3 regions of the Thauera mechernichensis genome follow, and region 1 is predicted to be linked to each of the others. Evidence: predicted binding sites of a transcription regulator. Region 1 holds the regulator's gene; each other region holds the start of a gene.

Region 1 (10,238 bases):
CCATATCCAGCACGGCAACGATGCGCTGCTCCACCTCGGCAAGGCGGCCGGGGTCGAGATCGAGACGGTCGCGGTAGCGGCGCAGCGCATGCAGCGCCTCGTCGGCCTGGATCGCGGCCGCAGCAAGAAGGTCGCGCACGTCGGCGAGCGCCGGATCGTAGTCGGCCAGCGCTGCAATACGAGCATCGACATGGCGCAGCACCGAACACACCGCGCCATCCCCCTCGGCGAGCGCCACCAAGGTCTCCTCCGCCCCCTCGATGAGGCCGGCTGCATGCGCAAGGCGGCCGTGCTCGGCATTGATCTCCTGCCACTCGGCGGGGTCGAAGCCCAAGTCGTCAAGCTCGCGCAACTGCCAGGCGAGCAGCTCGCGCTCGCGCGCCGAGCTCTCCGAGTCGGCTTCGGCCTCGCGCCGCAGCCGCACGAGGCGCTGCCATTCGCGATGACACCTGGCGACCTCGGACGCCAGAGGCAACGCGCCCGCATGGGCATCGAGCAACGCGCGCTGAGCATCGGCGCGCAGCAACGCATGATGCGCATGCTGGCCGTGGATGTCGGCAAGCCACTCTCCCGCGCAGCGCAACTGCGCGAGCGTGACGCTGCTGCCATTGATCCAGGCCCGGCTGCGCCCGCCTGCATCAAGCGTGCGACGAAGGATCAACGCCCCATCGTCAGTGGGCAAGGCCTGCTCGCGCAGCCAGTCAAGCAGTTCGCCGGCGGCAGGCAGGTCGAACTCCGCGCTCACCTCCGCACGCTCGCAGCCCTGCCGCACCATCGCCGCTTCGCCACGGCCGCCGAGGGCGAGCCCCAGCGCGTCGAGCAAGATCGACTTACCGGCGCCGGTCTCCCCGGTCAGGGCGCCGAAACCGGCCTCGAACTCCAGCTCGAGGCGATCGACGATTACGAAGTCGCGGATGGTCAGATTACGCAGCATGGGAATCGATCAGTCGGAGGCAAGGCGCGGTGGAAACAACCCACGACAGCGTGCTCGACCCGGCGCAGCCCGGGCGCTCACGGGCCGCAAGGTCACGACCACCGCGGGGAATCAGTTGTGTCTGGGCGAAGCACTCCAGTGCAGCTTCTCGCGCAACATCGCAAAATAGCTGTACCCCTCCGGATGCAGCAGACGCAGCGCGCGCGACGACCGCGTCAGGCGCACCCGATCCCCTGAGCGCAGATCGAAACGCGTCTGGCCGTCGAAATGCACGCGCGCATCCTGGTGCGGCAAGAGGTCGATGTCGATCCGGCAGGTATCGGGAATGGTGATCGGACGCGCCGTGAGCGCATGCGGACACAGGGGCACGAGGGCGATCCCGCCCACGCTCGGGTGCAGGATCGGACCATTGGCGGAGAGGACATAGGCGGTCGACCCTGTCGGCGTCGACACGATCATGCCGTCCGAGCGCTGGGTGTAGACGAACTCACCGTCGATGGAGAGATCGAATTCGATCATGCGCCCCAGGTCGCCCTTGTTCACCACGACATCGTTGAGCGCCAGGGTGTGGAACACGCGTTCGCCCGCGCGCAGCACCTCGGCGTCGAGCATGAAGCGGGTTTCCTCGCTGAAGCGGCCATCGAGCATCTCGCCGAGGCGCTCGCAAGCGTCGGTGCGCGAGATGTCGGTCAGGAAGCCGAGGCGCCCGAGATTGACCCCCACCAGCGGAACGCCGTGCTCGATCAGCCGGCGCGCACTGTGCAGCATGCTGCCATCGCCGCCGATGACCACGGCCAGATCGGCCTCGGCACCGATATGCTCATAGCTGGCGACCGGAAAGTCGGGCGTGCCGCCGATGAAACTTGCCGTGCCTTGCTCGATCAGTACCTTGAGCCCGCGCTCACGTAGAAAACGCGCAATCGAAGTCACCGACTCGGCAACGTCGGCGCTCTGGTATTTGCCAATCAGGGCGATGGTCTGGAAGCTGAAGCTCATGAGCGCGGATTAAACCACATTCATGCAAGCCGCCGACAACACCCGACGTCGAAGATACCCCTCTCAGTGCGCCTGCACGCGGCATTCCGGTGCATTTCGAAGTATAGTTCTCGACTGAAATGAACGCCCTCGACGCCCGCTCCCAGATCCTGCTCAAGACCCTGATCGAACGCTATATTGCGGACGGTCTGCCGGTCGGTTCGCGCGCACTGTCCCGCTTCTCCGGTCTGGACCTGTCGGCGGCCACGGTGCGCAACGTGATGAGCGATCTCGAGGAGATGGGCCTCATCGCCAGTCCGCACACTTCTGCCGGGCGCATCCCCACCGCACGCGGTTACCGCTTCTTCGTCGACTCGCTGCTCACGGTGCAGCCGCTCGAGAACGCCCGCGTGCGCGCCCTTGAGGGCCAGTTCCTGCCCGACCAGCCCCAGCGCCTGATCAACTCCGCCTCGCACCTGTTGTCCGAACTCACCCAGTTCGCGGGCATCGTCGTGGCGCCGCGCAAGGAAGCCATCCGCATCCGCCAGTTCGAGTTCGTCAGCCTGGCCGAGACGCGCATCCTGCTCATCATCGTCACCACCGCCGGCGACGTGCAGAACCGGATTCTGGTCACCCGTCGCGGCTACAGCGGCGCCGAACTCAGCGCGGCCGCAAGCTACCTCAACGAACACTTCGCCGGCCTTGGCTTCGACGAGATCCGCCGCCGCCTTGGCGAGGAACTGCGCCAGTTGCGCAGCGACATGACCGAACTGATGACGGCGACCGTGGATGCCGGCACCGAGGCTGCAGAAGAGAACGCTTCGAGCTACGTGATTTCGGGTGAGACCAATCTGCTCGACTTCGAGGACCTGTCGTCAAACATGTCCCGCTTGCGCGAACTGTTCAAGCTGTTCGAGCAGCGCACCGGCCTGATCCAACTGCTGGACCTTTCCAACCGTGCCGACGGCGTCCAGATCTTCATTGGCGACGAATCCGGCCTGGCCCCGCTCGACGGCTGCAGCGTGATCACCGCACCCTACGAGGTCGACGGCCGCATCGTGGGCTCGCTCGGGGTCATCGGCCCCACCCGCATGGCCTACGACCGCGTGATTCCGATCGTCGACATCACGGCACGACTGCTCTCGAACGCCCTGTCTTCGAACCATTGATGGGCCGTAGCCGGCCTTCGGCCCGGCTCGCTCGCCCGCCCGCCGACAAGGACCCCGATGTCTCGTTACTGGACCGAACCGCCGTTCAAGCACGGCTCCGAAACCCGCACCGGCGTGCTGCTGGTAAACCTCGGCACACCCGACGCACCCACCGCTGCCGCACTACGCCCCTACCTCAAGCAGTTCCTGTCCGACCCGCGCGTGGTCGAGATCCCGCGCCTGATCTGGTGGCCGATCCTCAACGGCATCATCCTCAACACCCGTCCCAAGGCCTCGGCGCGCAAGTACGCGAGCGTGTGGATGGACGAAGGCTCACCGCTGAAAGTCCACACCGAACGCCAGGCCAAGCTGCTGGCAGGCTACCTGCTCAAGGCCGGCCATGGCGAACTCGACATCGCCTACGCCATGCGCTACGGCAAGCCCTCCATCGCCGACACGCTCAACGGCATGCGCAGCCGCGGCTGTACGCGCATCCTGGTGGTGCCGATGTACCCGCAGTACTCGGCCAGCACGACGGCGACCGTCATCGACGAGGTCGGGCGCTGCCTCGCGCACTGGCGCAACCAGCCAGAGATCCGCTTCGTGCGCAGCTTCCAGGACGATCCCGGCTACATTGCCGCCCTGGTCGCGAGCGTACGCGAGCACTGGGCTGTCCATGGCGAACCGGATCGACTCCTGCTGAGTTTCCATGGCGTACCACGGCGCTCCCTCGACCTCGGCGATCCCTACCACTGCGAATGCCACAAGACCGGCCGCCTCGTGGCCGAAGGCCTGGGCGTCGCACCCGAGCGCGTACTGGTCACCTTCCAGTCCCGTTTCGGCAAGGCCGAGTGGCTCAAGCCCTACACCCAGCCGACACTGGAGGCGCTTGCTGCCCAAGGCGTCGGACGCGTCGATGTGATGTGCCCCGGCTTTGTCGCAGACTGTCTGGAAACGCTCGAGGAAATCGCCATGGAGTGCAAGGAGGCCTTCCTCGAGAAAGGCGGCAAGGTGTTCCACTACATCCCCTGCCTCAACGAGCGTCATGAATGGATGCAGGCCCTCTCCGAACTCACCTGTCGCCATCTCGGCCACTGGCTCGAGATCCAGGCGCCTGACGCGGCCGCGCGCGAAGCCAGCGCCACCAGGGCACGCGCGCTCGGCGCGGCCCGCTAGGCAGGGCCGCTGCCCGGCCTGGCATGGCCTGGCAGGCCTTCAGTTATCGAGCAGCTGCAGATCGAAACCCGTTGCGGTGTGTTCCGCGCGCAGCGCGGCGGGCGCAGTCGCGGAAAGCTCACGCGAAACCTGCGCCAGGCGCCGCACCACCACGGTCGAGATCTCGCGGCGGAAGCGTTCGAGCACCTCCTCGCTGGCGAGCGCGAGTGCAGCCGGGTTGACCTCCAGATAGCTCAGCTCGCCGACCGACACAACGGTCATCATGTGCCTGCGCTCGAGCTGGTCGAGCCAGGCCTGCACCCCGAACACCTCGCCCGGCCCGAGTTGCATGACGCGGCGCCCCTCGATCGACAGCTCGACCTTGCCCTCGAGGACGATCCCGAAGCGCTGGTCGTTGTCGCCCTCGCGCATCAAGGCGACCTGCGGCCCGACCTTGCGCCACGCGCAGATGCGCATCACCTCCCACAGGTCGATGTCCTCGAACTCGGTGAAGAACGCGAGCCTGCGCAAGCGCGCAAAGCGGGCCTGGTCAAGCGGAGCCTGGTCCTCATCGAGGATCTGGTAGCGCACCGCAGCAAGATCCTTGGCGAACTCGGCGCCATTGCGATAGCGCGAGTACAGATCCTTCTCCAGCGCCTTGCGGATCACCGCGTCCATCTGCTCGGGCACATCCGGATTGAGTTGCGACACCGAGGGCGGATCGGCATTGATGATCTTGTACACCAGCTGGGCAGGGTTGCTGGCGCGGAAAGGCAATCGGCCCGTGAGCAGATGGAAAAGCAGGACGCCCAGCGAATAGAGGTCGGTCTTCTGGTTGAGCGGGTAGCCCTTGATCTGCTCCGGGCTCATGTAGGCCGGCGAGCCCACACCCATGATGAAGGTCGAGTCGGTATCGAGCTTCTTGTTGATGTTGAGCGCAAGCCCGAAGTCGGTGATCTTCACGTTGTCCTCGTCGTCGACGAGGATGTTGGCCGGCTTTATGTCGCGATGCACGATGCCCTGCCGGTAGGCATGATCGAGCGCCATGCAGCACTTGAAGACGATGCCGATCGTGCGGTGTATCGGCAGCAGCTTGTCGAAGCTGCAGTAGCGCTCCAGCGAGCCACCCGGAAAGTACTCCATCACCACATAGGCCTGTGTCGGCTCGATCGAAGCATCGTGGATGCGGATGATGTTGGGGTGGTTCAGACGGCTCGACACCACCTGCTCGGCCCTGAGCAGCTTGACCAGGCGGCGGTTCCATTTCGCCTCGTCCTTGACCTTGTCATCGAAACGCACATGCTTGACGGCGACAGGCTCGGGCCGGTCGTCAGACTCGGCGAGGTAGACGATCGCGGTAGCACCACGCCCGACCTCCTTGATGATCCTGTATTTGCCGATCCGGCTTGGAGTCGCGTTCATACATTCGCGGTGGCCGCAGAGCCGCCATCAGTCCAATAGGAATGGCCGAATTGTTGCATGAAGCGATGCGCTGCGGGCGAACCGCCGGCGCATTTCTCACATCCCCCTGGCCACAGGGCCAGCGGTCGTGTTGTTGGCCACGAACGCCCATGCTAATAATGGTCGATGCATTCGCCGCCCAACCCTTGCGACAACCTGCCCGGCACGCCACCTGATCGACCGGGACATTGCGGAGCTCCATCTTGAACGAGATTGCCGACCTGCTCATCCACGCACGCTGGGTCATTCCCGTCCAACCGGCGGGCGTCGTCCTCGATGACCACACTGTCGTCGTCTCGAAAGGCCGGATCACCGACATCCTTCCCAGCGCGGACGCACGCGGAAGGCTCGCCGCCCGCAAGGTGTTCGACCTGCCGGACCATGTACTCATGCCCGGCCTGGTCAATCTGCATACCCATGCAGCGATGAACCTGATGCGCGGGCTGGCCGATGACCTGCCGCTCATGCGCTGGCTCCAGGAGGCGATCTGGCCGACCGAGTCGCGCCACGTTTCGGCCGCCTTCGTGCATGACGGCAGCCTGCTCGCCGCCGCCGAGATGCTGCGCGGCGGCATCACCACGTGCAACGACATGTACTTCCACCCCGAAGCCGCCGCCGAGGCCTTTGCCACCGCGGGCATCCGAGCGGTGGTCGGCATCGTCATGCTCGAGTTCCCCACCCCTTACGCAAGCGACGCCGACGACTACCTGCGCAAGGGCCTTGCCGCACGCGACCGCTGGCAGCGCGAGCCGCTGATCGACTTCGCCATCGCCCCTCACGCGCCCTACACGGTCAGCGACAGGAGCTTCGCACGCGCGCTCGCCCTTGCCGAGGAGCTCGAACTACCAATCCACATCCATGTACACGAGACCGCGGGCGAGATCGCCGACTCGATCACGACGCACGGCCTGCGCCCGCTCGCCCGCCTGGCCCGGCTGGGGCTGCTCGGCGAGAACCTCATCGGTGTGCATGCGGTGCATCTTGACGACGCCGACATCGAACTGCTCGCGCGCCACAACTGCAGTGTCGCCCACTGCCCGACCTCGAACATGAAGCTGGCCAGCGGCATTGCCCCCATTCCACGCCTGCTCGAAGCGGGCATCCGTGTCGGCCTGGGCACGGATGGCGCAGCGAGCAACAACCGACTCGACCTTTTCCAGGAGATGCGCCATGCCGCCCTGCTTGCCAAGGTAGGCAGCCTGGACGCGAGCGCAGTCCCCGCCCACGCCGCACTGCATATGGCCACACTGGGCGGAGCCGATGCGCTCGGCATGGCGGATCGTATCGGCTCGATCGAGCCGGGCAAGGCAGCCGACCTGTGTGCGGTGGACCTTGGCGCCCTGCACTGCCGGCCGTGCTTCGACCCGATCTCGCATCTGGTCTATGTCGCCGGTCGGGAGAACGTCTCCCACGTCTGGGTAAACGGAGAAACCCGCGTGGACAAAGGCGTTCAGCTGTTGCATATTAGAGACAGCGAATTGCTGCGTATCGCGTCGGTGTGGCAAACTAGGTTCGGTAATTGAACTGGATACACTGGTGCAAACCAACGCGAAAGCGGCTTAACGCACGTTTTCAATCCGTCCTGTGGAAACTCCGGCGACTCGCCCATCAAAGAGGAAACCATGATCAAACAAACCAAGAAGCAAGTGCTCATGCTGGCCGCCATCGCCTCCCTCGGCGTGTCCGCTCCCAGCGCCTTCGCGCAGGCTGCCGACGTCGTCGTGGCTGGCAAGGGCGAAATCCCTTACGTGATCGACGCGCGCAACGTCGTCGCCCGCAGCGGTGCCGGCCTGTGCTGGCGTACCGGCTACTGGAGCCCGGCTGCCGCCTCGACCGCCCTTGCTGGCGAGTTCCCGGTCGGCTGCGCCTGCGACTCCGACATCGTCCCCGCCGACAAGTGCGCCGCTCCGGTCGCTGCTGCCGCCCCGGCTCCGGCTCCGAAGCCCACCGCTGACAAGATCAAGCTGTCGGCTGACGCTCTGTTCGACTTCGACAAGGCCGTGCTCAAGCCCGAAGGCCAGGCCCGCCTGAACGACCTCGCCGCCCAGGCCAAGTCGCTCAAGCTGGAAGTGATCCTTGCAGTCGGCCACACCGACCGCATCGGCTCGGCCGCCTACAACCAGCGTCTGTCGGAGCGCCGTGCCGCTGCCGTCAAGACCTACCTGGTCGCTCAGGGTGTCGACGCCAACCGCATCTACACCGAAGGCAAGGGCAAGACCCAGCCCGTCACCGGCAACCAGTGCGACAACGTTCGTGGCCGCGCTGCGCTGATCTCCTGCCTGCAGCCGGATCGTCGCGTGGAAGTGGAAGTCATCGGCTCCAAGTAATCACGAGCCCGATGTCCGAAAAGCCCTGCCTCGGCGGGGCTTTTTCATTTGGACGGCACGCCGGAACGCCCATCGAGCGCCACGGTCCATCCTGCACCCTCATCAAGCTGGCCTTAAATCATGAGCACCCTTAACGCCGACCCCGCCGAACTGCAGAAATTCAGCGAACTTGCCCACCGCTGGTGGGACCCGGCCTCCGAGTTCCGCCCCTTGCACGAGATAAACCCGTTGCGCCTGGGCTGGATAGACGGCAAGGCCGCGCTCGCGGGCAAAAAGGTGCTCGATGTCGGCTGCGGTGGCGGCATCCTCGCCGAAAGCATGAGCGCAGTCGGTGCGGACGTAACCGGCATCGACCTGTCCGAAAAGGCACTCAGCGTGGCACGGCTGCACCTGTTCGAGAGTGGCCACAAGGTCGATTACCGACTGGTCAGCGCGGAAGCCTTTGCCGACGAAAACCCTGCCGCCTTCGACGTCGTGACCTGCATGGAGATGCTCGAGCACGTCCCTGACCCGGCCAGCACCATCGCCGCCTGCGCGCGCCTGGTCAAGCCCGGCGGCCACGTCTTCTTCTCCACGCTCAACCGCAACCTCAAGTCTTATGTGTTTGCGATCATCGGCGCGGAGTACGTGCTCAAGCTGCTACCTGCCGGGACGCACGAGTACGCCAAATTCATCAAGCCGTCCGAACTCACCCGCTACTGCCGCCAGGCTCGCCTGGACACGCAGGAACTGATCGGCATGAGCTACAACCCGCTCACCAAGGTGTACTCACTCGGTCGCGACACCGACGTCAATTACCTGCTCCACACCCGCCGGCCGGGCTGAACGAAGGCACGGCGAGCCCACGCCATGAAAACGGGCCACGACATGCGCGCGTGCGCGTGTCGTGGCCCGGTCTACTGCACAGCAAGGTCGGCGAACGGCTCAGGCGTCCTCGAGGATGAGCACCAGCAGTTCCTTGGGGCCATGGGCACCGTAGGCGAGCGTTTGCTGGATATCGGCCGTCTTCGAGGGCCCCGACACCAGCAAGGCGTTGGTCGGCATCCCCGACGCCCAGTGCTGTGCATGCATCAGCTCATACAGGTTGTCGCGCACCTCGCTGGCCTTGAGCAAGGCAATGTGCAGGGGCGGGACCAGACTCATCAGCCGCGGTTCCTGCGGCGTCGGCCACAGCACCAGGCTGCCTGTGGCGGCGATACCGCCCAGTGTGCCGGTGAGCGAGGCGGGCGTGCGGAAGAAGAGTTCCTCCTTCCACGCCTCGACGGGCTGGTCGTAGGCCTTCAGGCGCAGACCCGCAGCACTGGCGGCGACATGCGCTGCCAGCTGCTGGCCATGCGCAGTGTCCGGGGAAACCAGCAACTCGCCGATGTTGCGCGCAGCCAGTGCTTCCAGTGCGCGTTGCGGCCAGTCGGCCTGGGTCGTCAGCTGTGTCTCGCCATGCACAGCCTCCAGCATGCTGCGCAGGCGAGCGATACGATCGTCGGCCGCATAGCGCCAGGGCTCGGTCAGCAGGCCAGCATCGTAGTCGTCCGCGACCGGGGTGGTGCCAACGAGGCTGCCGCGCAGCTTGGCAAGAATCCTGTCCTTGGCGCTCATTCAATCTTCTCCCAGATGCTCGCGGGCGAGCTCGTGCAGGCTGCGCGCGGCAGGCTTGGGCGCGCTGCGGTGTTCGGTCCACGGGCCGATGTTCGACGGCATCAGCGCGCTCAAGCGTGTGCCCGCGAAGCTGAAGGCGCGATAGAGCGCGGGCGAGGTGTTGAGCTTGCGCCAGGCCTTCCAGAGCATCGCCTCCTTCTTCGAGTACTTGCTGCCCTGCCCTCGCATGTGATGCGGTACCGCCTCAGGCGCACGCACCGCCTCCTCGCGCAATCGGCGCAGCAGCGCGGGAATCGGAATCTTCACCGGGCAGACCTCGCCGCAGGCGCCGCACATCGACGACGCCGTGGGCAGGTCGCGCGTGGTGTCGAGGCCCAGCATGTGCGGGGTGACGATCTTGCCGATGGGGCCCGGGTATACCGTCCCGTAGGCGTGACCGCCGATGCGGGTGTAGACCGGGCAGTGGTTCATGCACGCGCCGCAGCGGATGCAGTTGAGCGTCTGACGCAGCTCACCGTCGGCGAAGGCCTGGCTACGGCCGTTGTCGAGCAGCACCAGGTGCACTTCCTGCGGGCCGTCCAGTTCGTCGGCCTTGCGCGGGCCTGAGATCATGTTGACGTAGGTCGTGATCGCCTGGCCGGT
Region 2 (10,238 bases), on a different contig from region 1:
GGACGCTGCCGGGCGCGACCGGTGACAGGTCGGTCGGCCGGCGGCGCCGGATCAGGCTCTGCAGCCGGTTGAGCGGCGCAATGCCGCGACTGAGGCCGACCCAGACGAGGATCACCGCGAGCGGGATGATCGCGAACTGAGGCAACAGCACCCCCGTGACCACTCGCGAGGCCAGATCCGTACGCTTGTTGCGCGTTTCAGCCACCTGCACTACCACAAGCAGCTCGGGCCGCGCGGGATCAAGGCGCAGGAAGCGGTAGGCGATACGCACATCTTCGCCGTGGATCAGCTCGTCACGAAAGAAGATCTGCTCGCCGTCGATGGAAACGGGCAAGGGAGCCGGGAGGATCTCGGGGTCGCCGCTGACGGTCACGCCACGCCAATCCGCCACCTGGTAATAAACCGCGTCGTCCTGATCGGCACGAAACAAGGCGCGCGGTGGCGCCGGAAAGTTGACAACGGCACGCCCCTCATCGATGACGACGAAGCGCGCCAACGCCCTCACACTGTCGGCGAGCGCGAGGTCGTAGGGCTGATTGGCGATACTGTCCGCCACGTTATGGGTGACGATGATGGAGATCGGCCACAGGAAAAGCAGCGGCGCGAGCATCCAGTCGAGGATCTCACCGAAAAGCGAGTTTGGGGGCGCAGTCTTGCGCGCCGCGCCCGCCTTCTCAGGCTTTCGCCGCAGGGGCAGCATCGGGGTTTTCCAGACAGTACCCCAGACCGCGCACGGTCACGATGCGCACGCCGCTGTCCTCGAGCTTCTTGCGCAAGCGGTGCACATACACTTCGATTGCATTGCTCGACACCTCCTCGCCCCAGCCGCACAGGTGGTCGACGAGCTGGTCCTTGCTCACCAGGCGACCGACCCGCAGCAGGAAGACCTCGAGCAAGCCGATTTCGCGCGCCGACAGGTCGATCATCTGACCGCCGACCTTCACCACGCGATCGGCCTGGTCGTAGCTGAGCTGGCCGATCTCGATGCAGCGCGGCTGCCCGGTACCGCGCCGCGTCAGCGCGCGCACGCGCGCCTCGAGCTCGGGCAGGGCGAATGGCTTGGTAAGGTAGTCGTCCGCACCGGCGTCGAGTCCGCGCACACGATCATCGACACCGTCCTGGGCCGTCAGGATCAGCACCGGCTGCGCCGATTTGCGCGCCCGCAGGCGCTTCAGGACGTCGATGCCGTTCATGCGCGGCAGACCAAGGTCGAGGATCAGCAGGTCATAGCCCTGGGTGGAAACCGCCGCATCGGCCTCGGCGCCGTCGGCCACATGATCGACTGCATAGCCGCCACGCCGCAACGCGCGACAGATGCCATCGGCAATCACCGGGTCGTCTTCAGCCAGCAGAATCCGCATAGTGTCCAGGCTGTAAGTGATTTGTAAGCGGACCTTCATACAGTTGGCCCGCTGTTCTCCTTTTGCTCGGCCTTGGGAGCCGCCAGCGCTAGCGCGCTGGCGGCTCCGGGGAGCGGGCGGCCACTGCGCCAGCTCACTCCCCGCCGACCTTTCTCCCTACCAAACCTATGGATTATCCCACGCTTCGCGCGGCTTCGTGCGCGGCGATGCATGCTCTCGCCTGCGTCTTCGGCCCTGCGTAAACGCAGACGGCCCCGCCTGAGCGGAGCCGTCTGCGTTACTGCGGGCGCGACCCGGGCATGCCGGGTCGCAGGCAGGCACTTACATGCCCATGCCCATGCCGCCCATGCCACCCATGCCGCCCATGTCGGGCATGCCACCGGCCGGCTTGTCTTCTGCCAGCTCGCCGACCATGCAGTCGGTGGTCAGCATCAGGCCAGCGACGGACGCGGCGTTCTGCAGCGCGGTGCGGGTGACCTTGGTCGGGTCCAGCACGCCCATCTCGACCATGTCGCCGTACTCGCCGGTGGCGGCGTTGAAGCCGTAGTTGCCCGAACCCTCGACCACCTTGTTCACCACCACGCTCGGCTCGTCACCGGCGTTGGCGACGATCTCGCGCAGCGGCTGCTCCATCGCGCGCAGCACGATCTTGATGCCGGCGTCCTGGTCGTGGTTGTCGCCCTTCAGCTCGCCCAGTGCAGCACGGGCACGCAGCAGCGCCACACCGCCGCCGGGGACGATGCCCTCTTCCACTGCAGCGCGGGTGGCGTGCAGGGCGTCTTCGACGCGGGCCTTCTTCTCCTTCATCTCGACTTCGGTGGCAGCGCCGACCTTGATCACCGCAACACCACCCGCCAGCTTGGCGACGCGCTCCTGCAGCTTCTCGCGGTCGTAGTCCGAGGTCGCTTCCTCGATCTGCACGCGGATCTGCTTGACGCGGGCTTCGATGCGCTCGGCCTGGCCGGCGCCGTCGATGATGATGGTGTTTTCCTTGCCGATCTCGATGCGGGAGGCCTGGCCGAGGTCGTCCAGGGTCGCCTTTTCGAGGGTCAGGCCGACTTCTTCGGCGATGACCTGGCCGCCGGTGAGGATGGCGATGTCTTCCAGCATGGCCTTGCGACGGTCGCCGAAGCCCGGAGCCTTGACGGCGCAGGTCTTGAGGATGCCGCGGATGTTGTTCACCACCAGGGTGGCCAGGGCTTCGCCCTCGACGTCTTCGGCGATGATCAGCAGCGGACGACCGGCCTTGGCAACCTGCTCGAGCACCGGCAGCAGGTCACGGATGTTGGAGATCTTCTTGTCGAAGAGCAGGACGAAGGGCTGCTCGAGAATGGCAACCTGCTTGTCCGGGTTGTTGATGAAATAGGGCGACAGGTAGCCGCGGTCGAACTGCATGCCCTCGACGACGTCGAGCTCGTTCTGCAGCGACTTGCCGTCCTCGACGGTGATCACGCCTTCCTTGCCGACCTTGTCCATGGCGCGGGCAATGATGTCGCCGATGTCGCTGTCGGAGTTGGCCGAGATCGAGCCGACCTGGGCGATTTCCTTGTTGGTCGAGCACGGCTTCGACAGCTTCTTCAGCTCTTCGATGGTGGCCACGACAGCCTTGTCGATGCCGCGCTTCAGGTCCATCGGGTTCATGCCGGCGGCGACGTACTTCATGCCTTCGCGCACGATCGACTGGGCCAGCACGGTGGCGGTGGTGGTGCCGTCACCAGCGATGTCCGAGGTCTTGGAAGCAACTTCCTTGACCATCTGTGCGCCCATGTTCTCGAACTTGTCCTTCAACTCGATTTCCTTGGCGACGGAGACGCCGTCCTTGGTCACGGTGGGGGCGCCGAAGGAGCGCTCGAGCACCACGTTGCGACCCTTCGGGCCCAGGGTCACCTTGACCGCGTTGGCCAGGATATTGATGCCGGCGACCATGCGCTCGCGGGCGGAATCACCAAACTTGACTTCTTTAGCTGCCATTCTTCAGAACTCCTGAATTGTTTCGATTAGCGTTGCAGGGGCTTGCAGGAGGCTCAGGCCTCGACCACGCCCATGATGTCTTCCTCGCGCATCACGAGGAGCTCTTCGCCTTCGACCTTCACGGTCTGGCCGGCATACTTGCCGAACAGCACCTTGTCGCCCACCTTGACGGCCATCGGACGCACCTTGCCGTCGTCCAGGATCTTGCCGTTGCCGACAGCCAGGACTTCGCCCTGATCGGGCTTCTCGCCGGCGCTGTCCGGGATCACGATGCCGCTGGCGGTCTTGCGCTCGGCTTCCAGACGCTTGACGATCACGCGATCGTGCAGGGGACGAATCTTCATCGAGTTCTCTCCTTGTTACGGTTCAACTGTTTGGGTTGATTGATCCGCGGGCAAAGCCCGCGGGTGAATCTGCAGTGGCTCGAGCACCAACGGGTGCGACTGATCGCCGCCACGTGTTAGCACTCACCGCCAACGAGTGCTAATAATAGGGACGGCCCCAATGGATTTCAAGGGTGGGAGGCCGAAACTATTTGTTCGGCAGCATCGCTCATGCGGCGCAGGCTCCCTGCCTCTACACCAGAACTCGGCCAGCACAGCATTGTTCAGCACTCGGGGAAGCTCACCGCCAGGCCGCCGCGCGAGGTCTCTTTGTACTTGTCGAGCATGTCGCGACCGGTATCGCGCATGGTGCGGATCGCCTGATCGAGCGAGACCGTGTGTGCGCCGTCGCCGCGCAGGGCAAGTTGGGCGGCGTTGATGGCCTTCACCGAGGCCATCGCGTTGCGCTCGATGCAGGGCACCTGCACAAGACCGCCGATCGGGTCGCAGGTCAGGCCGAGGTTGTGCTCGAGGCCGATCTCGGCCGCATTCTCGACCTGCTCGGGGCTGCCGCCCAGCACCTCGGTCAAGCCCGCAGCAGCCATCGCACAGGCCGAACCGACCTCGCCCTGGCAGCCGACCTCCGCGCCCGAGATCGAGGCGTTCGTCTTGCAAAGCACGCCCACGGCCGCCGCCGCAAGCAGGAAGTCCTCCACGTCGCGCGTACTGCTGCCCGGCATGAACTTCATGTAGTAGTGCAGCACGGCAGGGATGATGCCAGCTGCCCCGTTGGTAGGCGCGGTGACCACGCAACCACCGCCGGCATTTTCCTCATTGACTGCCAGCGCGAACAGATTGACCCAGTCGAGCGCTGCCATCGTGTCGCTGATCAGGTTGCGGCCCGCCGCCCGTGCGCTGAGCGTGCGATGCAGGTCCGGAGCGCGGCGCCGCACATTGAGCCCGCCTGGCAACACGCCCTCATGGCGCATGCCCCGTGCCACGCAGGCCTGCATCACCGCCCAGATACGCTGCAGTGCCTGCCGCGTATCATCCTCGTTGCGCCAGGCGCCCTCGTTGGCGAGCATCAGCTGACTGATGCGCAGACCATGGCGGCGACACTGCGCGAGCAACTCGGACGCGGTGGCGAAAGGGTAAGGCAGCGCCAGTTCCTCCGCCGCCAAGTCACCTGCCTGGGCTTGTGCCTCGTCGATCACAAAGCCGCCACCGACTGAGTAATAGGTGTTCTCATGCAGGAGGCCGGCCTCGCCGTAGGCCGCCAGGCGCATCGCGTTCGGGTGGTAGGGCAAGCTCACGGGCAGCAGGCGCATGTCGCGCGCCCAGTCGAATGCCAGCTCACCCCCACCGGGCAACGGCAATACGCCATCGATACTTACGGCATCCACCGCATCAACCAGGAAATCGGGATCAACCTCGTCCGGGCGAGCCCCCATGAGGCCTGCAACCACGGCCCGGTCGGTGCCATGACCGACACCCGTCGCCGACAGGGAGCCGTAGAGTTTCACCTCGATCCGCGTCACCGCATCCACCAGCCCACGGCCCCCGAGCGCTGCGACGAAATCGTGGGCGGCACGCATGGGGCCGACGGTGTGCGAACTGGACGGGCCGATACCCACCTTGAAAAGGTCGAGCACGCTGATGGACATGGTGAAACTCCGGTCTGGAAAGTGGCCTTGCTTCAATTCCGCCAGGGACGCAAATGCTCATAGACTCACGAGCGGCATTCTCGACCTTGAAACCAGGCTGCTCAACCGGAGGCTCTTCATCGCCACCCGCATTTATCCGGCAACCTCGGAGCAATCGGCTGGGCTCAGGTCAAGACCCTCAGCGGCGCACGACCCGCTACCCCATCATCTGCCCGGGAAGCCACGTCACCAACCCGGGAAAGACATAGAGCAGGATCAGCGCCAGCACCATCAGCAGGAAGTATGGCAGCGCGTAGCAGGCGATGGTGCTGATCTGCTTGCCTGACAGCGCCTGCAGCACGAACAGGTTGAAGCCTACCGGCGGAGTGATCTGCGCCATCTCCACGACCACGATCACGAAAACGCCGAACCACAGCGGATCGATGCCCGCCGCCTGGATCGTCGGCAGCAGCACCGCCATCGTCAGCACGATGATCGAGATGCCGTCGAGGAAGCAGCCGAGCAGCACGAAGAAGATCGCAAGGGCGAACAGCAGCATGCCGGGCGTGAGGTTGAGCGTGCCGATCCACTCAGCCAGATGGCGCGGCAGGCCGATGTAGCCCATCGCCAGGGTCAGGAAGGCCGAGCCGGCGAGGATGAGCGCGATCATGCAGTACAGCCGGGTGGCGCCCATGAGGCCGGCAATGAAGCTCTCGCGGGTCAGCGACTTCTGCGCTGCGGCGATGATCAGGCTGCCAATCACGCCTATCGCCGCCGCCTCGGTGGCGGTGGCGATACCCGAATAGATCGAGCCGAGCACGCCGGCGATCAGCAGTACCACCGGGATCAGGTTTCTCGACGCGGCGAGCTTCTGCATGAAGCTGGTCTTGAGGTCCGCCGGCGGGATCTTGTCGCGGTTCATCAGCGACCAGATCACCACCCAGCCCATGAACAAGGACGCGAGCAGGATGCCCGGCAGCACGCCCCCGATGAAGAGCTTGGAGATCGAAACATCGGCCGCCACGCCATACACGATCATGATGATCGAAGGCGGGATCAGCAGCCCGAGCGTACCCGCGCCGGCCAGGGTGCCCAGCACCATGGACTCGGGATAGCCGCGGCGGCTGAGCTCGGGCATCGCAATCTTGCCGATGGTGGCGCAGGTCGCCGCCGACGAGCCCGACACCGCCGCAAACAGCGTGCAGCCGATCACGTTGGTGTGCAGCAGCCGGCCGGGCAGGCGCTCGAGCCAGGGCGACAGGCCCTTGAACATCTCCTGCGACAGCCGGGTTCGGAACAGGATTTCGCCCATCCACAGGAAAAGCGGCAGCGCGGTCAGTGTCCAGCTCGAGCCGTGGCTCCAGATGGCAACGGCCATGCCGTCGCCGGGGGCGCGGGTGGTGAAGCCGAGCATGCCGAGGATGCCGATGGCCATCAGGGAGAGGCCGATCCAAAGGCCGCCGGCGAGCAGCAGCACCATCAGGCCGATGAGAACGAGTGCAGCGGTGAGTTCCATGATGGCCCCTTATTCCATGTGCGCCATTTCTTCGGCGCTGGCCTTGGCCAGGCGCTGCGGCTCGCGCCCGAGGCTGACCTGAATGAAGTCGTCGACCACGGCGATCAGCAGGATCACCGACCCGATCGCCATCGACAGCTGCGGGATCCACAGCGGCGTGGCGTCGATGCCCTGCGAGATCTCCTCGAATTCATGCGACTGCCAGGCCAGGCGTACCGCATACCAGGCGAGCATTGACGCCACCACCACGCCGGCGCCGTGCGCGAACCACTCCGCCACGCGCCGCATGCCCGGCCCGAGGCGCTCGATAACCAGGCTCACGCGAATGTGCTCGCCGTGCTTGAAGGTGTAGGCAAGCGCGAGGAAGCCGCAGGCCGCCATCGCATAGCCCGCGTAGTCATCGGTACCCGGCAGGTAGATGTTGAAAGGCCGGGTGAATACGCCGGCGGCGACCATCACCAGCGTGAAGATCATGCCGACGGCGGCGAGGGCACCGGACAGACGGTACAGCGAATCAAGGAATGCTCTCATGGCGGTCTCCGGAAAGGCCGGGGGCCGCACGTGCGGCCCCCGGCGACGGCACGGACTTACTTCAGCTTGTGGTAGGCGTCGAGGATGGCCTGGCCATCGGGGCCTGCCTTCTCGGCCCATTCGGCCGCCATCTGCTCGCCGATCTTGAGCAGGTCGGCCTGCAGCGCGGCGGGCGCAGGCTCCACCTTCATGCCGTTGGTCCTGAGCTGATCGATGTACCACGCGGTCTTCTCTTCCGAGACCTTCCAGCCGCGCTCCTCGGCAGCGGCAGCCGCCTTGAGCAAGGCGTCGCGCGCGGGCTGGTCGAGCGCATCGAAGGCCTTCTGCGAGACGAACACGATGTTCTTCGGCAGCCAGGCCTGGATGTCGTAGTAGTGGCTGAGCTGCTCCCAGCTCTTGGTGTCATAGCCGGTGGCCGAGGAGGTCAGGTTGGCCGACACCACGCCGGTCGACAGCGCCTGAGTGAGGTCGGCGGCCTGCACGGTCACGGGCTGGCCACCCATGAGCTGGATCATGCGTGCCACGGTCGGGCTGTAGGAGCGGATCTTCATGCCCTTGAGGTCGCCGATCGTGTTCAGTTCGGTCTTCGAGTACAGCCCCTGCGGCGGCCACGCCACCGAATACAGGATCTTCAGGCCGTTCTTCGCCAGGCGCGCCTCGACCGCCTCCTTCGACACCTGCCACAGCTTCCTCGAGTCCTCGTAGCCGGTGGCGAGGAAGGGCACGGTGTCGAGCGCATAGAGCGCATCCTCGTTGGCCAGGCCGGAGATGATCACCTCACCGATCTGCGCCTGACCGCCCTGCACCGCGCGCTTGATCTCGTTGGCCTTGAACAGCGACCCGTTTGCGTGGACGGTGATCTTGAGCTTGCCGCCGGTGGCCTCGGCGACCTCGTTGGCGAACTGCTGGATGTTCTCGGTGTGGAAGTTGCTGGCCGGGTAAGGCGTGGGCATGTCCCAGACGGTCTGAGCCTGAGCAGCAGCGGCAATGCCGAGCCCAAGCATTGAAGCGGTGATCGCCTTTAGCAAAGGGTGCGAGAAAGTCATGGCATCTACTCCTGAGTATGGGAGGGCAAGCGCCCCGAGAGGCTGGTGATTAGGCGGCAACCTGCAATCCATAAGCCACCGTTATTGCACGATAGAGATTTTATGGTTATCTTGTCAACAAAACGTATACGTTTTTTTAACGAAACATATTTATAACGCACTCGAAATACCTTCAATCCCTGAACACCCATCCCACCACTGCCCCGGAGACTGTCATGAGTGAGGCCAACCGCATCGTGTCTTCCCAACACCTGGTGTCATCCAAGTCGCCCGAACTGTCCGAGTTCGAGTTCGGCCTGATCATTGCGTGGCACGCCTTTGCGCGCTGGATGACTCGGTGCATGACGGCTGCCGGCGTCAAGGACATGACGCCGACCGACGTGCTGGTCCTGCACCACGTTGCCCACCGCGACATCGAGAAGCGCCTCGGTGACATCGCTTTCGTGCTCAACATTGAGGACACCCACGTGGTTTCCTACTCACTGCGCAAGCTGGCCGGTCTCGGCCTGGTAAAGAGTGCCAGGCGTGGCAAGGAAGCCTTCTTCTCGCTTACCGAGCAAGGGCACGATGTGTGCATGGCATATCGCGATGTACGCGAGGATTGCCTGATGCCCGGATTCACCGGCACACCGGAAGACAACGCCCAGATCGGCGAACTCGCCCGTCTGCTGCGCACCCTGTCCGGCCGCTACGACCAAGCGGCCCGTGCGGCATCGACATCGTCCCTGTAAGCCGGAGCGCGCCAGTGAGCCACCGCATCCTCGACGCCGGCGACGCCGCGCTGACCATCGAGTTCGGCAACGTCATCGACCCCGCCCTGCTCGCCGCCGTGAACGCCCTGGACGCCGCCATCCTGCGCTTGCAACATGGCGGCGGGCTGCCGGGCGTGATCGAGTCCATGCCCACCTTCCGCTCGCTGACGGTGTTCTTCGACCCGCTCGTCACCGACCGCGACACCCTGCTCCCAGCGCTGCAGCCGCTGATCGACGCTGTCGAGCACTGCACACCCACGGACGGCCGCCACTGGCAGCTGCCCGTCTGCTACGAGGGCGAGGCCGCACCCGACCTCGCCGAAGTGACGAGCACGCTCGGCATCGACGCCGCCGAGGTGGTGGCGCTGCACAGCGGCACCGAGTACCTGGTTTACATGCTGGGATTCCTGCCTGGCTTTCCCTTCATGGGTGATCTGGCCGAGCGCCTGCACCTGCCACGGCGCAGCCAGCCCCGCGTGCGTGTTCCCGCCGGCAGCGTGGCGATCGCAACCGGCCTTACCGCCATCTATCCTTGGGAAAGCCCCGGCGGCTGGCACCTGCTCGGACGCTGCCCCGTGCCGCTGTTCGACGCCCGCCGCGCATCGCCCTCACTGCTCGCCGCCGGCGACAAGGTGCGCTTCGTCCCCGTCAGCGCGGACGAATACCGCGCACTCGAAGCCGGGCTACGCCGCGGCGAGATCGACCCGATGCAGTGGTGCGTCGCCGATGCCAGCAGCGCCAGCGAGGCTGCAGCATGAACGCCAGAACCGAACTCGAGATCGTCTCACCGGGCGCCTTCGCCTCGATCCAGGACGACGGCCGGCGCGGCTTCCGTCGCATCGGCGTGCCCTGGGCGGGCGTACTCGATCGCCGACTGATGCGCATCGCCAACGCTCTGGCCGGCCGCCCCGAGTACGCACCGGTGATCGAGTGCTTCGATGGCGGGCTGCATGTCGTGGCACACGGCGGCGCGGTGAAGCTGGCGGTCGCGGGCGACGCGGTGGTGGAGATCGATGACACCGGTGGACGCCGGCAGCTCGCCCCCTGGCGCTCGCTGACGCTGGCTGCAGGTGAGGCGCTGCGCATCCGCAAGAT
Region 3 (10,238 bases), on a different contig from region 1:
TCGCCAACGAGGCGGCTCGGCTTGCTGCACCGGCTGCCGCGCCAGTTGCCAATGCCGCTCCTGCGCCACCGCCTGCCCGGCCTGCCGCTGCAGTGCCGCCGGCCGCGCCTGCCGCCATTGCAGTGGCGCCGGCTACCGTGCAGCCTCCGGTATCGGCCCCGGAGCCATCCGTGCCGCCGGTGCAGCCAGCGCCGCCGGTGACGCCTGCCGCGGCGCCGATGCCGCCCGCTGCTTCGACGGCGCCCGCTCCGGCGCAGGTTGCCGTGGCTGCGGAGCCTGCTCCTTCACTTCCCGAGCCCGTGGTTCGCATCCCCGCGAAATTCGCCTCAGGCACCATTCGCACTGGGGACGCGTCCCCTGCCACGCAGGAGGCGCAGCCCTCCATCTTGCCGGCACTGCCCCGCATTGGCCCGTCGCAGGGGGCGGCCGCGCAGGTGTCGGCGCCTGCTTCGGCGCCTGCTTCGGCGCCTGCTTCGGCGCCTGCTCCGCGGAGCGAGGCTACCGCTTCACGGCCGGCATCTGCTGCAGCCGTCGCGCAGCCCGCTCCCCGTTCATCCGCGGCTGCGCCCCAGCGGCCAGTCACCCGTCCGCCCGAACCGCGCACGCCGGTGCGCACCGAGCCGGTCCGACCGCGCTTGCCCGCCGACGGCGGTGCAGCGGAGCGCGCCCGCATCGCGCGTGCCGCTGCGCAGTCCGTCGGCGAGCGTGGTGGCGTCCGTGTGACACGGCCGGCGCTCGAGCCCAGCTGGAGTTATGCGGGTGAGACTGGCCCCGAGCATTGGGCCGCGTTGCGGCCGGAGTGGCGCCTGTGCGCAGAGGGGCGGCGTCAGTCGCCGATCGACCTGCGCGACGGCATCGCCGTGGATCTGGCGCCTGTCGAGTTCGATTACCGCCGCAGCGGATTTCGCATCCGCGATACTGGAAACACCCTTCAGGTGGATGTGGGCGAGGGCCTGAGCATCGTGGTGCGCGGCACCCGCTACGCGCTCGAGCGCTTCACGCTGCATCGTCCCTCGCAGGATCGCATCGGCGGCATGGCGCACGACATGGCCATGTATCTGGAGCACCGCAGCGAAGACGGGCAGGTTGCGATTCTGTCCTTGTTGCTTGAGGCTGGGGATACGCCCAGCGAGGTGTTGCAGACCATTTTCAACAATCTGCCGCTGGATCGCGGACGGGCGTTCGCGCCTGACGCCGTGCTCGATCTGCCTGCGATGGTGCCGTCGAATCCGGGGCATTTCCTCTACGTCGGCTCACTCCCTGCGCCTCCCTGCACCGAAGACGTACTCTGGGTGGTGATGAAGCAGCCGGTGCCGATCTCCCATGACCAACTCGCGGTCTTCGCGCGCCTCTATCCCCGCAACGGCCGGCCCATCCAGCCGCACAACGGTCGTCTGCTGCTCGAGTCACGCTGATTGCTCCTTTCGGATGTGCCTTGGTGACATGCAGCGGATCGCGCTGCAGCATCTGCGCTAGAATGCCAAGGTTTTGGCCTTCCGGATAACGCTATCCATTAGCGTGTGCTAATATATTGCATGGAGTCCCCGATGAACTTCGAGAAAGCGCGCTTCAACATGGTCGAGCAGCAGATCCGCCCCTGGGAGGTGCTGGATCAGGATGTGCTCGACCTCCTGATGACCGTCAAGCGCGAGGAGTTCGTGCCCAAGGCGCATCGCGAACTGGCGTTCGCCGATGTCGAGATTCCCATTGGCTGCGGCCAGGTGATGCTCAAGCCTGTCATCGAGGGCAAGGTGTTGCAGGCGGTGCGAGTTGCCAAGGGTGATTCGGTGCTCGAGATCGGCACCGGCTCGGGCTATTTTGCCGCCCTGCTCGCGGCGCGCTGCGACTGGGTGCGCACGATCGAGATCGAGCCGGAGCTGGTCAGGCTTGCTGGCGCGAACCTCGAGCGCAATGGTGTCGACAACGTGGTCGTCATCCAGGGCGACGGTGTCGCGGGCTGGCCCGAGCGCGCGCCCTACGATGTCATCGTGGTCTCCGGTGGGCTGCCGTTCGTACCTCAGGCGCTGCTCGAGCAACTCAAGGTCGGCGGCCGTCTGTTCGCGTTCGTTGGCGAGGCGCCGGTCATGAAGGCGCGGCTGGTCACCTGCGAAGCCGAGGGGCGTTTCCGTACCGAGGACATCTTCGAGACCGTCGTGCCCATGATCAGCAACGCCGCGCGCGGCGAGACTTTCAGTTTCTGAGCCCGCCATGCACCAGGTCACTCCAGTGCAGCTTGCCGAGCGCCTCGCGGAATCAGAGCAGGGACTGCCGCTGCTGCTCGACGTGCGCGAGCCTTGGGAGTTCGAGATCTGTCACATCGACGGTTCGGTGCTGATGCCGATGGCAAGTGTCCCCGCGCGCGTCGGCGAACTCGACCGCGACCGCGAGACCATCGTTGTCTGCCACCATGGCGGGCGCAGTGCCCAGGTATGCGTCTTTCTGCAGCGCCAGGGCTTCAGTAATGTGATCAACCTGGCAGGTGGCGTGGCTGGCTGGGCAGCGCAGGTCGACCCGCGCATGCCGCAGTACTGATGCCACGCCCTGGATGAGGCAAGGAGCGGAGGTTCGGATGAAGCGACTGTTGGCGGTGTGCATCGCAGGCTTGTTCTCGGCCGGTGCAATGGCAGCGGATCTGATGCAGGCTTATCAGGATGCGCTGGCCAACGATGCGCGCCTTGCCGCTGCACGTGCCGAGCTCGAGGCCGGTCGGGAGCGTGTCGTCCAGGGCCGTGCTGGCTTGCTGCCGCAGATCGGCCTGTCGGCCAACACGACCTGGAACGATTCCGAACTGCGCTCTACCAGTGGGAGTCTTGAGCGCAGCTACAACAGCAATGGCTACGGCGTGCAGCTCACCCAGCCGCTGTTCCGCTGGCAGAACTGGGTACAGTACAAGCAGGGTGAACTGCAGACTGCGCTGTCCGAAACCCAGTTCGGCATCGCCCGCCAGGATCTCGTGCTGCGGGTCGCGGAGGCCTATTTCAATGTGCTGATTGCCCAGGATGCGCTCGCAGCCGTGGACCAGTTGCGCGCCGCTGCAGCCGAGCAGCTTGAACTGGCGCGAACGAGCTTCGAAGTCGGTACGGTCACCATCACCGACGTGCACGAGGCGCAGTCGCGCTTCGATCTCGCCTCGGCGCAGGAGATCGCTGCTGCAAACCAGCTCGAGGTCGCGCGCCAGACGCTGGCGCAGATCATCGGCAAGGAGCCGGGAGGGCTTTCCGGCTTGCGCGAGGGGGTGGCGCTCCAGCGTCCGCAGCCCGATAACATCGCCGACTGGGTGGCTGCCGCTGAATCCGGCAGCTTTGGCGTGCAGGCGAGGCAGTTGGCACGCGAGATCGCCGTGCGCGAAGTCGAGCGTCAGCGTGCCGGCCATCTTCCGACCATCGATGTGGTTGCCTCGCATGGCGTGAATCATCGTCCGCAGCCCTCGACCGACCGTGCCGAGGCGAGTGCCATCGGCGTGCAGCTGAACATGCCGCTCTACGCCGGGGGTAGGGTGTCTTCGGTAACGCGCGAAGCAGCCGCGCTGCGAGTGAAGGCCGATGCCGAACTCGATGATGCGCGCCGCAGCGCTGCGCTCGCGGCGCGTCAGGCCTGGCTCGGCGTGACCAGCGGCATGGCGCAGGTGCGGGCGCTGGAGGCGGCGCGGGTTTCGTCCACTTCGGCGCTCGAGGCCAACAAGCTTGGCTACGAGGTTGGCGTGCGCATCAACATCGATGTGCTCAATGCGCAGACTCAGCTTGCCGATACCCTGCAACAGCTGTCGCGCGCGCGCTATGACACCCTGCTCGCTCAACTGCGCCTGAAGGCGGCCGCTGGAACGCTCGGCGAGGACGATGTGCAGGCGATCAACGCGCTGCTGGCGCCCTGAGTCCCGGGCGCGGAGCGGGCGACTGCACCTGCAGTCCGCGTAGCAGCTCGATGGTGCGTCGCGTTGCCCCTTGGTGCTGCGTGGCGAAGGCGCGTCCGGCCGCAGCCATCTGCGCGCGCATGTCCTCATCGCCCAGCACGGCCAGTGCGGCGGCGATGCCGTCCGCGGCGTCCGTGGCCCGGCGCGCTGCGCCGGTGCGCACAGCCTCTTCGGCCACCTGCATGAAGTTGAAGGTATGCGGGCCGACGACCACCGGCGTGCCCACGGCGCAGGCTTCGATCAGGTTCTGGCCGCCCAGCGGCAGCCAGCTGCCGCCGATCAGCGCCACGTCGGCTGCGGCGTAGTAGGCGAACATCTCGCCCATCGAGTCCCCGAGCAGGATCCGCGTGTCCGTGTCGATCGCCTCCTCGGCGCTGCGTCGCTGCAGTTTTACGCCGCGGCCGGCGACGAGGCGGGCGACCTCGTCGAAGCGCTGTGGGTGACGGGGTACGAGTAGCAGCAAGGCTTTTGCCGGTGCCAGGCGGACGAAGGCGTCGATCAGCAGCGCTTCCTCGCCTTCGCGGGTGCTTGCGGCGAGCACGACCGGGCGCTCGCCTGCGCGTTCCCGCAACTGGGTCGCGAGCGCCAGTGCCGCCGCGGTGGGTGTGACGTCGAACTTGATGTTGCCGGTGACGCTGACACGCGCTGCGCCGAGCTGCTGCAGGCGCGCCGCGTCGGCGGCCGTTTGCGCGCCGATCACGTCGAGGGCCTTCATGGTCAGGCCGGTCAGCACTGGCGCGCGCGCGTAGCGCCGCGCCGAGCGTTCCGACAGGCGAGCGTTGGCGAGCATCACGGCAACGCGGTTGCGGCGGCAGGCGGCGAGCAGATTCGGCCACAGCTCGGTTTCCATGATCACGCCGAAGCTCGGGCGGAAGTGACGCAGGAATCGTTCTGCAAGGCAGCCCAGGTCATAGGGCAGGTAGGCGCGCAGCACGCGGGCGTTGCTGCCGAACAAGGCCCTGGAGGTCTCGCGGCCGGTGGGTGTCATGTGCGTGATCACGACGCTGTGCTCGGGCCAGGCTTCGAGCAGGGCACGCACCAGTGGTTCGGCCGCGCGCGTTTCGCCCACCGAGACGGCGTGCACCCAGATCACCGGGCCGGGCGCGCGTACGCGGTAGCTCGCGAAGCGCTCGCCGAGGTGGCGGATGTAGCCGGGCTGGCGGCGTGCCCGCCACAACAGCCTGAGCAGTACGAAGGGCAGTGCGAGGAGCCAGAGCAGGGTGTAAGGCAGGCGGGTCAGCATCGATCACGGACTGAAGGCGACTGCGCAAGTATAAGCAAGGATGGTGGTCGAGGTCCGTGCATCGGCATGCGTGCGGCGTCACTGCCGCTGCAAGACCTCTGTCACACGTGCGCACGGATCTACATGCGATAATCCGCCCCTGATCCCACTCCTCGCTCATGCACTCCCAATGAAGATTCTCGTAACTGGTGCCGCCGGTTTCATCGGCATGCACACGACCGAGCGCCTGCTCGCTCGCGGTGACCAGGTGGTCGGACTGGACAACCTCAACGACTACTATGACCCCTCGCTCAAGGAGGCGCGACTCGCCCGGCTTGCGCCGCATCCGCAGTTCCGCTTCGTGAAGCTGGACGTGGCCGATCGTGCGGGCATGGAGCGCCTGTTCGCTGAGGAGGGCTTCGATCGTGTGATCCATCTCGCGGCCCAGGCCGGCGTGCGCTACTCGCTGCAGAACCCGCATGCCTACGTCGATAGCAATCTCGTCGGCTTCATGAACATCCTCGAGGGTTGCCGCCATGCGCGCGTCAAGCACCTGGTGTATGCCTCGAGCTCCAGCGTCTATGGCGGCAACACCAAGATGCCGTTCGCCGAGCGCGACAGTGTCGATCACCCGGTCAGCATCTACGCGGCGACCAAGAAGGCCAACGAGCTGATGGCGCACACATACAGTCACTTGTATGGGCTGCCGACCACCGGCCTGCGCTTCTTCACCGTCTATGGCCCCTGGGGCCGGCCTGACATGGCCTTGTTCCTGTTCACAAAGGCCATCCTCGAGGGGCGGCCGATCGACGTCTTCAATCATGGGCGCATGAAGCGCGACTTCACCTATGTGGACGACATCGTCGAGGGCGTGCTCCGCACCCTCGACCGCGTTGCCGCGCCGGATCCCGCCTTCGACGCCGACCAGCCCGATCCCGGCACGAGCAACGTGCCCTACCGCGTCTTCAATATCGGCAACCATGACCCGGTCGAATTGATGGAGTTCGTTTCGGCGATCGAGGGCGCGCTTGGCATGACGGCGCAGAAGAACTTCATGCCGCTTCAGGATGGCGACGTGCCGGCCACGTACGCCGACACGGCAGCGCTCAACGCCTGGACCGGCTTCGCGCCTGCGACCAGCGTCAAGGACGGGGTTGCGCGCTTCGTCGCCTGGTACCGCGACTACTACCGGGTCTGATCCCGCGCAGCACCCGCAACGATGGCCACCTACGCGATCGGAGACATCCAGGGCTGCCATACCCCGTTTGCGCGCATGCTGGACCTGGTGCATTTCGACCCGGCGTGCGATCGCTTGTGGATCGTGGGCGACCTGGTCAACCGCGGCCCGGAGTCACTGCGCGTGTTACGCGCGCTACGCGACCTCGGTGATGCTGCGGTGGTTGTGCTCGGCAACCATGATCTCTACCTGCTGATGATCGCAGCCGGCCTCAAGCGCCGCCTGGGCGATGACACCTTGTACCAGGTGCTCGAAGCGCCTGACCGCGATGAGCTTTTGCATTGGCTGGCGCGGCGGCCTCTGATGCATGTGGCGGGTGATCACGTGCTGGTTCACGCCGGGCTGCTGCCCGGATGGACTGTGACGCGCGCGTGTGCGCTTGCCCAGGAAGTCAGCGACACGCTTGCCGGGCCGAAGGCCAGGGATTTCCTGCTTCAGCTCGCGGGTAACCGTCCGGAGCGCTGGTCGGACAAGCTCAAGGGTTGGGATCGCCTGCGTGTGATCGTCAATGCACTGACGCGGTTGCGCTTCTGTTCGGCGGACGGGCGTATGGACCTCAGCGCGAAGGGGGCGCCGCACAAGGCGCCGGCGGGGATGATGCCCTGGTTCCGGGTGCCTGACCGCTTCAGCCGCACGCACACGATCGTCTGTGGCCACTGGTCCGCACTTGGCTTCTATCGCGAGCCTGGGCTCATCGCGCTCGATTCGGGGTGTGTGTGGGGCGGCAAACTTACTGCACTGCGCATCGAGGATGACGCCGTGTTTCAGGTCCCGGGCTGAGTGCCGGACGCGGGGGCTGCCCTTGGCTGCTCCGCGTCGGCGGGTAGTTCGAGGGCGGCGACGATCAGGGAGCGTGCAAGACGCGCCAGTTCTCTGCGGTCCGTGCCGTCACCGGTCGGTAGCGGTGCGGCGACGCAGACCCGGGCGACGATGACCGGTGTGGAGATGATGTTGCGCACGCACTGGCCCAGGCTAAGGTCGCCGTCATAGGCCGGTGCGCGCGTGTAGCGGCCGTCTGCCGTCTGGTAGCGCAATGCGAGGGTCTGCACGGGGTGCTTGCACGCGATCGCCGGTTGCAGCAGTGCGCCGTGAAAGTGCAGCACCTGCGAGCCGTCGGTTGTCGTCCCCTCAGGAAAGATCGCCACGTTGCAGCCGGTCTCGAGCAGGGCAGCCGTTTCCATGTTGATGATGCGGGCGTGGCCGCGGCTGCCGCGGCGCAGGAAGATGGTGTCGTTGCGTGCGGCCAGCCAGCCGATTGCCGGCCACTGACGCACTTCCGCCTTCGAGACGAAGGCGGCAGGAGCGAGCGCGTTGATGACGAAGATATCCACCCAGGAGATGTGGTTGGCGACCAGCATGCAGCCCGGTGCCACCGCCTCACCCTCGTGCTCGAGCCGAATCCCGAGCGTGCGCAGCAGGCCGCTGGACCAGCGCTGGCGCAGACGCTGTTGGCTAGTGCGCCCGCAGAACGGGAACACCAGCGCGATCGTCAGCAGGCCTAGCAGCAGATGGAGGCCCAGGCGCAGCGCGCGCCAGGCGCGCAGCGTGCGCGATGCCACGGCAGGCCGGACGGTCGCTGCCTGTGTTGCAATGGCGTCGCGAGCCTCGGTTGCGGCCTGCTCGATCTCGGGTGGTGTCGCGGGCGTGTTCAGTCTTTGCGTCCCAGAAAGTGCTTTGCGTAGCGGCCATCGACCTTGCCCATCGGCATCAGGATCGGCAGGTCTGCGGTGTTGAAGTCGGGATCCCAGGCCGGCTCGCCGCAGATCCACGCCCCGGCGCGCAGGTAGCCCTTGACCAGCGGCGGTGCCTCGGCCGGCAGGTCGTGGCGCAGGGCGTCGAGCGGCAGCGCGCAGCGCGGGAACACGTGGTATTCGAGCGGCGCGAGATGCTTGTCGCGGAGCTGATTATACAAGCTGGCCGCAGCATGGCCGCCGTCGGCCATGCTGACCGAGGCGCAGCCGATCAGGTAGCCGTAGCCGCCTTCCTGCATGTAGCGCGCGAGCCCGGACCACAGCAGGGCGATGACCGCGCCACTGCGGTAATCGGCGTCGATGCAAGAGCGCCCGATCTCGACCAGGCTGCCGCGCAGGTGCTGCAGGCGGGTGAGGTCGAACTCGTTCTCCGAGTAGTAGCCGCCAACCTTGCGCGCTGCGGCCGGAGACAGGATGCGATAGGTGCCGACGATGCGCCCGGCATCCTCATCGCGTACGATCAGGTGCTCGCAGAACGGGTCGTAGATGTCGCGATCCACGCCCGGGCTGCGCGGGTTGAGTCGTGCGCCCATCTCGTCCGCGAACACGCGGTAGCGCAGCTTCTGCGCTTCGAGGATCTCCGTTTCGCAGGTGGCGAGACCAACGTGAAGGTTGCGCGACTTGCGCGCATTCGCGTCCTGGCGGGGCTTGATGTGCTGGAGCATGGCAGGCTTCCGTCCTGTTCTGATGGACGCATTCTCGAGAGCCTGCGTTGCGATGCAGTGACGCCCTGATTACGATGCGGTGACGACAAACCAGCATGGAGAACTGAAAGCATGGAGAACTGCGTGTTCTGCCGCATCGTCAGCGGCGAGCTGCCTGCCTCGAGGGTGTACGAGGATGAGAATACCCTGGTCATCATGGATATCCAGTCGGTCAATCCTGGGCACATGTTGGTGCTGGTGAAGCCGCATCGGGCAAACGTGTACGCGCTCGAGGACGAGCTGGCCGGCGCGGCCATGCGCACCGCAGCGCGCATGGCGCGTGCGGTCAAGAAGGCTTTCGGCTGTGACGGCGTGACCTTGCTGCAGGCGAACGAGCCGGCAGGCGCCCAGACGGTATTTCATTTCCATATCCATGTGCTGCCACGCTGGGAGGGCGACGGCATGGCGCTCGCCTGGCCGGCCAAGAACCCGCCGCGCGAAGCGCTGGAGGAAATGGCGATCCGCCTGCGTGCTGTGCTCGCCGACGCTTGATGTCGGCCTGGAGATGTGCGCGGGGCTTGGCGATGCAGGGGTGATTGCCCGCAGTCGGCAACTCGCGGCGCACATCGTCCCATGCAGGCGCGGCGCCAGTGCAGCCATTTTGGGATAATCGCGGTTTTCCCATCCTGGTCCCCCAAAAATGTCCATTCTCGTCTGCGGATCGGTCGCTTACGACTCGATCATGGTGTTCCCCGATCGCTTCAAGCATCACATCCTCCCCGACCAGATCCACATCCTGAACGTGTCCTTCCTGGTACCCGACATGCGCCGCGAGTTCGGGGGATGCGCGGGCAACATCGCCTACAGCCTCAAGCTGCTGGGCAGCGATCCGCTGATCATGGCGACGGTCGGCGAGGATGCCGGGCCTTATCGGGCACGCATGCGGGCGCTGGGGCTGCGTGAGGATCACGTACGTGAGGTGCCGGGGACGTTCACCGCGCAGGCCTTCATTACCACCGATCTTGACGACAATCAGATCACCGCGTTCCATCCGGGCGCGATGTTCCACTCTCATCTCAACGACGTTCGCGAGGCGCAGGGCGTGCGTCTGGGTATCGTGTCGCCGGATGGTGCCGATGGCATGCTGCGCCATGCAGCCGGTTTCGCCGAGGCGGGCGTGCCGTTCGTCTTCGATCCGGGGCAGGCGCTGCCGATTCTCGGTAGCGAAGCGTTACTGAATTGCCTGCAACAGGCGCGCTACTGCACGGTCAATGACTACGAGGCCCGCCTGATGTGCGACAAGACCGGGCGCAGCGAAGAGGCGTTGGCGCGCGAGGTCGAGGCGCTGGTTGTCACACTGGGTGCGGAGGGTTCGCGCATCCACTGGCGCGGCGAGTTGATCCATGTGCCGGCGGTGCCGGCCACGGCGGTCATTGACCCGACGGGCTGCGGTGACGCCTACCGGGCGGGCCTG

The links. The regulator HrcA, encoded in region 1, represses chaperone genes, less so after heat shock. The targets are predictions, from matches to a motif close to TNTTAGCACTCNNNGNCNNNGAGTGCTAANA.
Region 2: groES (co-chaperone GroES) is a predicted target of HrcA. The motif match lies at 3,791-3,821, and genes of this name have one in related genera.
Region 3: P7F68_RS14600 (protein-L-isoaspartate O-methyltransferase family protein) is a predicted target of HrcA. The motif match lies at 1,499-1,529, and genes of this name have one in related genera.

What each region holds. Positions count from the first base shown of each region.
Region 1 covers NZ_JARQZE010000002.1:378,640-388,877, reverse strand. Annotated here, with positions in the region: gene recN (DNA repair protein RecN) at 1-934, opposite strand, end outside; gene P7F68_RS04700 (NAD kinase) at 1,046-1,930, opposite strand; gene hrcA (heat-inducible transcriptional repressor HrcA) at 2,050-3,078, shown strand; gene hemH (ferrochelatase) at 3,136-4,233, shown strand; gene P7F68_RS04685 (serine/threonine protein kinase) at 4,273-5,634, opposite strand; gene P7F68_RS04680 (TRZ/ATZ family hydrolase) at 5,877-7,196, shown strand; gene P7F68_RS04675 (OmpA family protein) at 7,296-8,000, shown strand; gene ubiG (bifunctional 2-polyprenyl-6-hydroxyphenol methylase/3-demethylubiquinol 3-O-methyltransferase UbiG) at 8,121-8,825, shown strand; gene P7F68_RS04665 (LutC/YkgG family protein) at 8,925-9,596, opposite strand; gene P7F68_RS04660 (LutB/LldF family L-lactate oxidation iron-sulfur protein) at 9,597-10,238, opposite strand, start outside.
Region 2 covers NZ_JARQZE010000025.1:17,120-27,357, reverse strand. Annotated here, with positions in the region: gene P7F68_RS18830 (sensor histidine kinase) at 1-700, opposite strand, end outside; gene P7F68_RS18825 (response regulator transcription factor) at 675-1,361, opposite strand; gene groL (chaperonin GroEL) at 1,683-3,332, opposite strand; gene groES (co-chaperone GroES) at 3,386-3,676, opposite strand; gene P7F68_RS18810 (L-serine ammonia-lyase) at 3,940-5,319, opposite strand; gene P7F68_RS18805 (TRAP transporter large permease) at 5,516-6,814, opposite strand; gene P7F68_RS18800 (TRAP transporter small permease) at 6,824-7,345, opposite strand; gene P7F68_RS18795 (TRAP transporter substrate-binding protein) at 7,402-8,391, opposite strand; gene P7F68_RS18790 (winged helix DNA-binding protein) at 8,607-9,122, shown strand; gene pxpB (5-oxoprolinase subunit PxpB) at 9,137-9,901, shown strand; gene P7F68_RS18780 (5-oxoprolinase subunit C family protein) at 9,898-10,238, shown strand, end outside.
Region 3 covers NZ_JARQZE010000011.1:105,932-116,169, reverse strand. Annotated here, with positions in the region: gene P7F68_RS14605 (carbonic anhydrase) at 1-1,415, shown strand, start outside; gene P7F68_RS14600 (protein-L-isoaspartate O-methyltransferase family protein) at 1,548-2,201, shown strand; gene P7F68_RS14595 (rhodanese-like domain-containing protein) at 2,209-2,532, shown strand; gene P7F68_RS14590 (TolC family outer membrane protein) at 2,570-3,871, shown strand; gene waaA (lipid IV(A) 3-deoxy-D-manno-octulosonic acid transferase) at 3,849-5,153, opposite strand; gene P7F68_RS14580 (NAD-dependent epimerase) at 5,323-6,330, shown strand; gene P7F68_RS14575 (symmetrical bis(5'-nucleosyl)-tetraphosphatase) at 6,352-7,149, shown strand; gene P7F68_RS14570 (lysophospholipid acyltransferase family protein) at 7,134-7,928, opposite strand; gene P7F68_RS14565 (GNAT family N-acetyltransferase) at 8,018-8,785, opposite strand; gene P7F68_RS14560 (HIT family protein) at 8,897-9,316, shown strand; gene P7F68_RS14555 (carbohydrate kinase family protein) at 9,465-10,238, shown strand, end outside.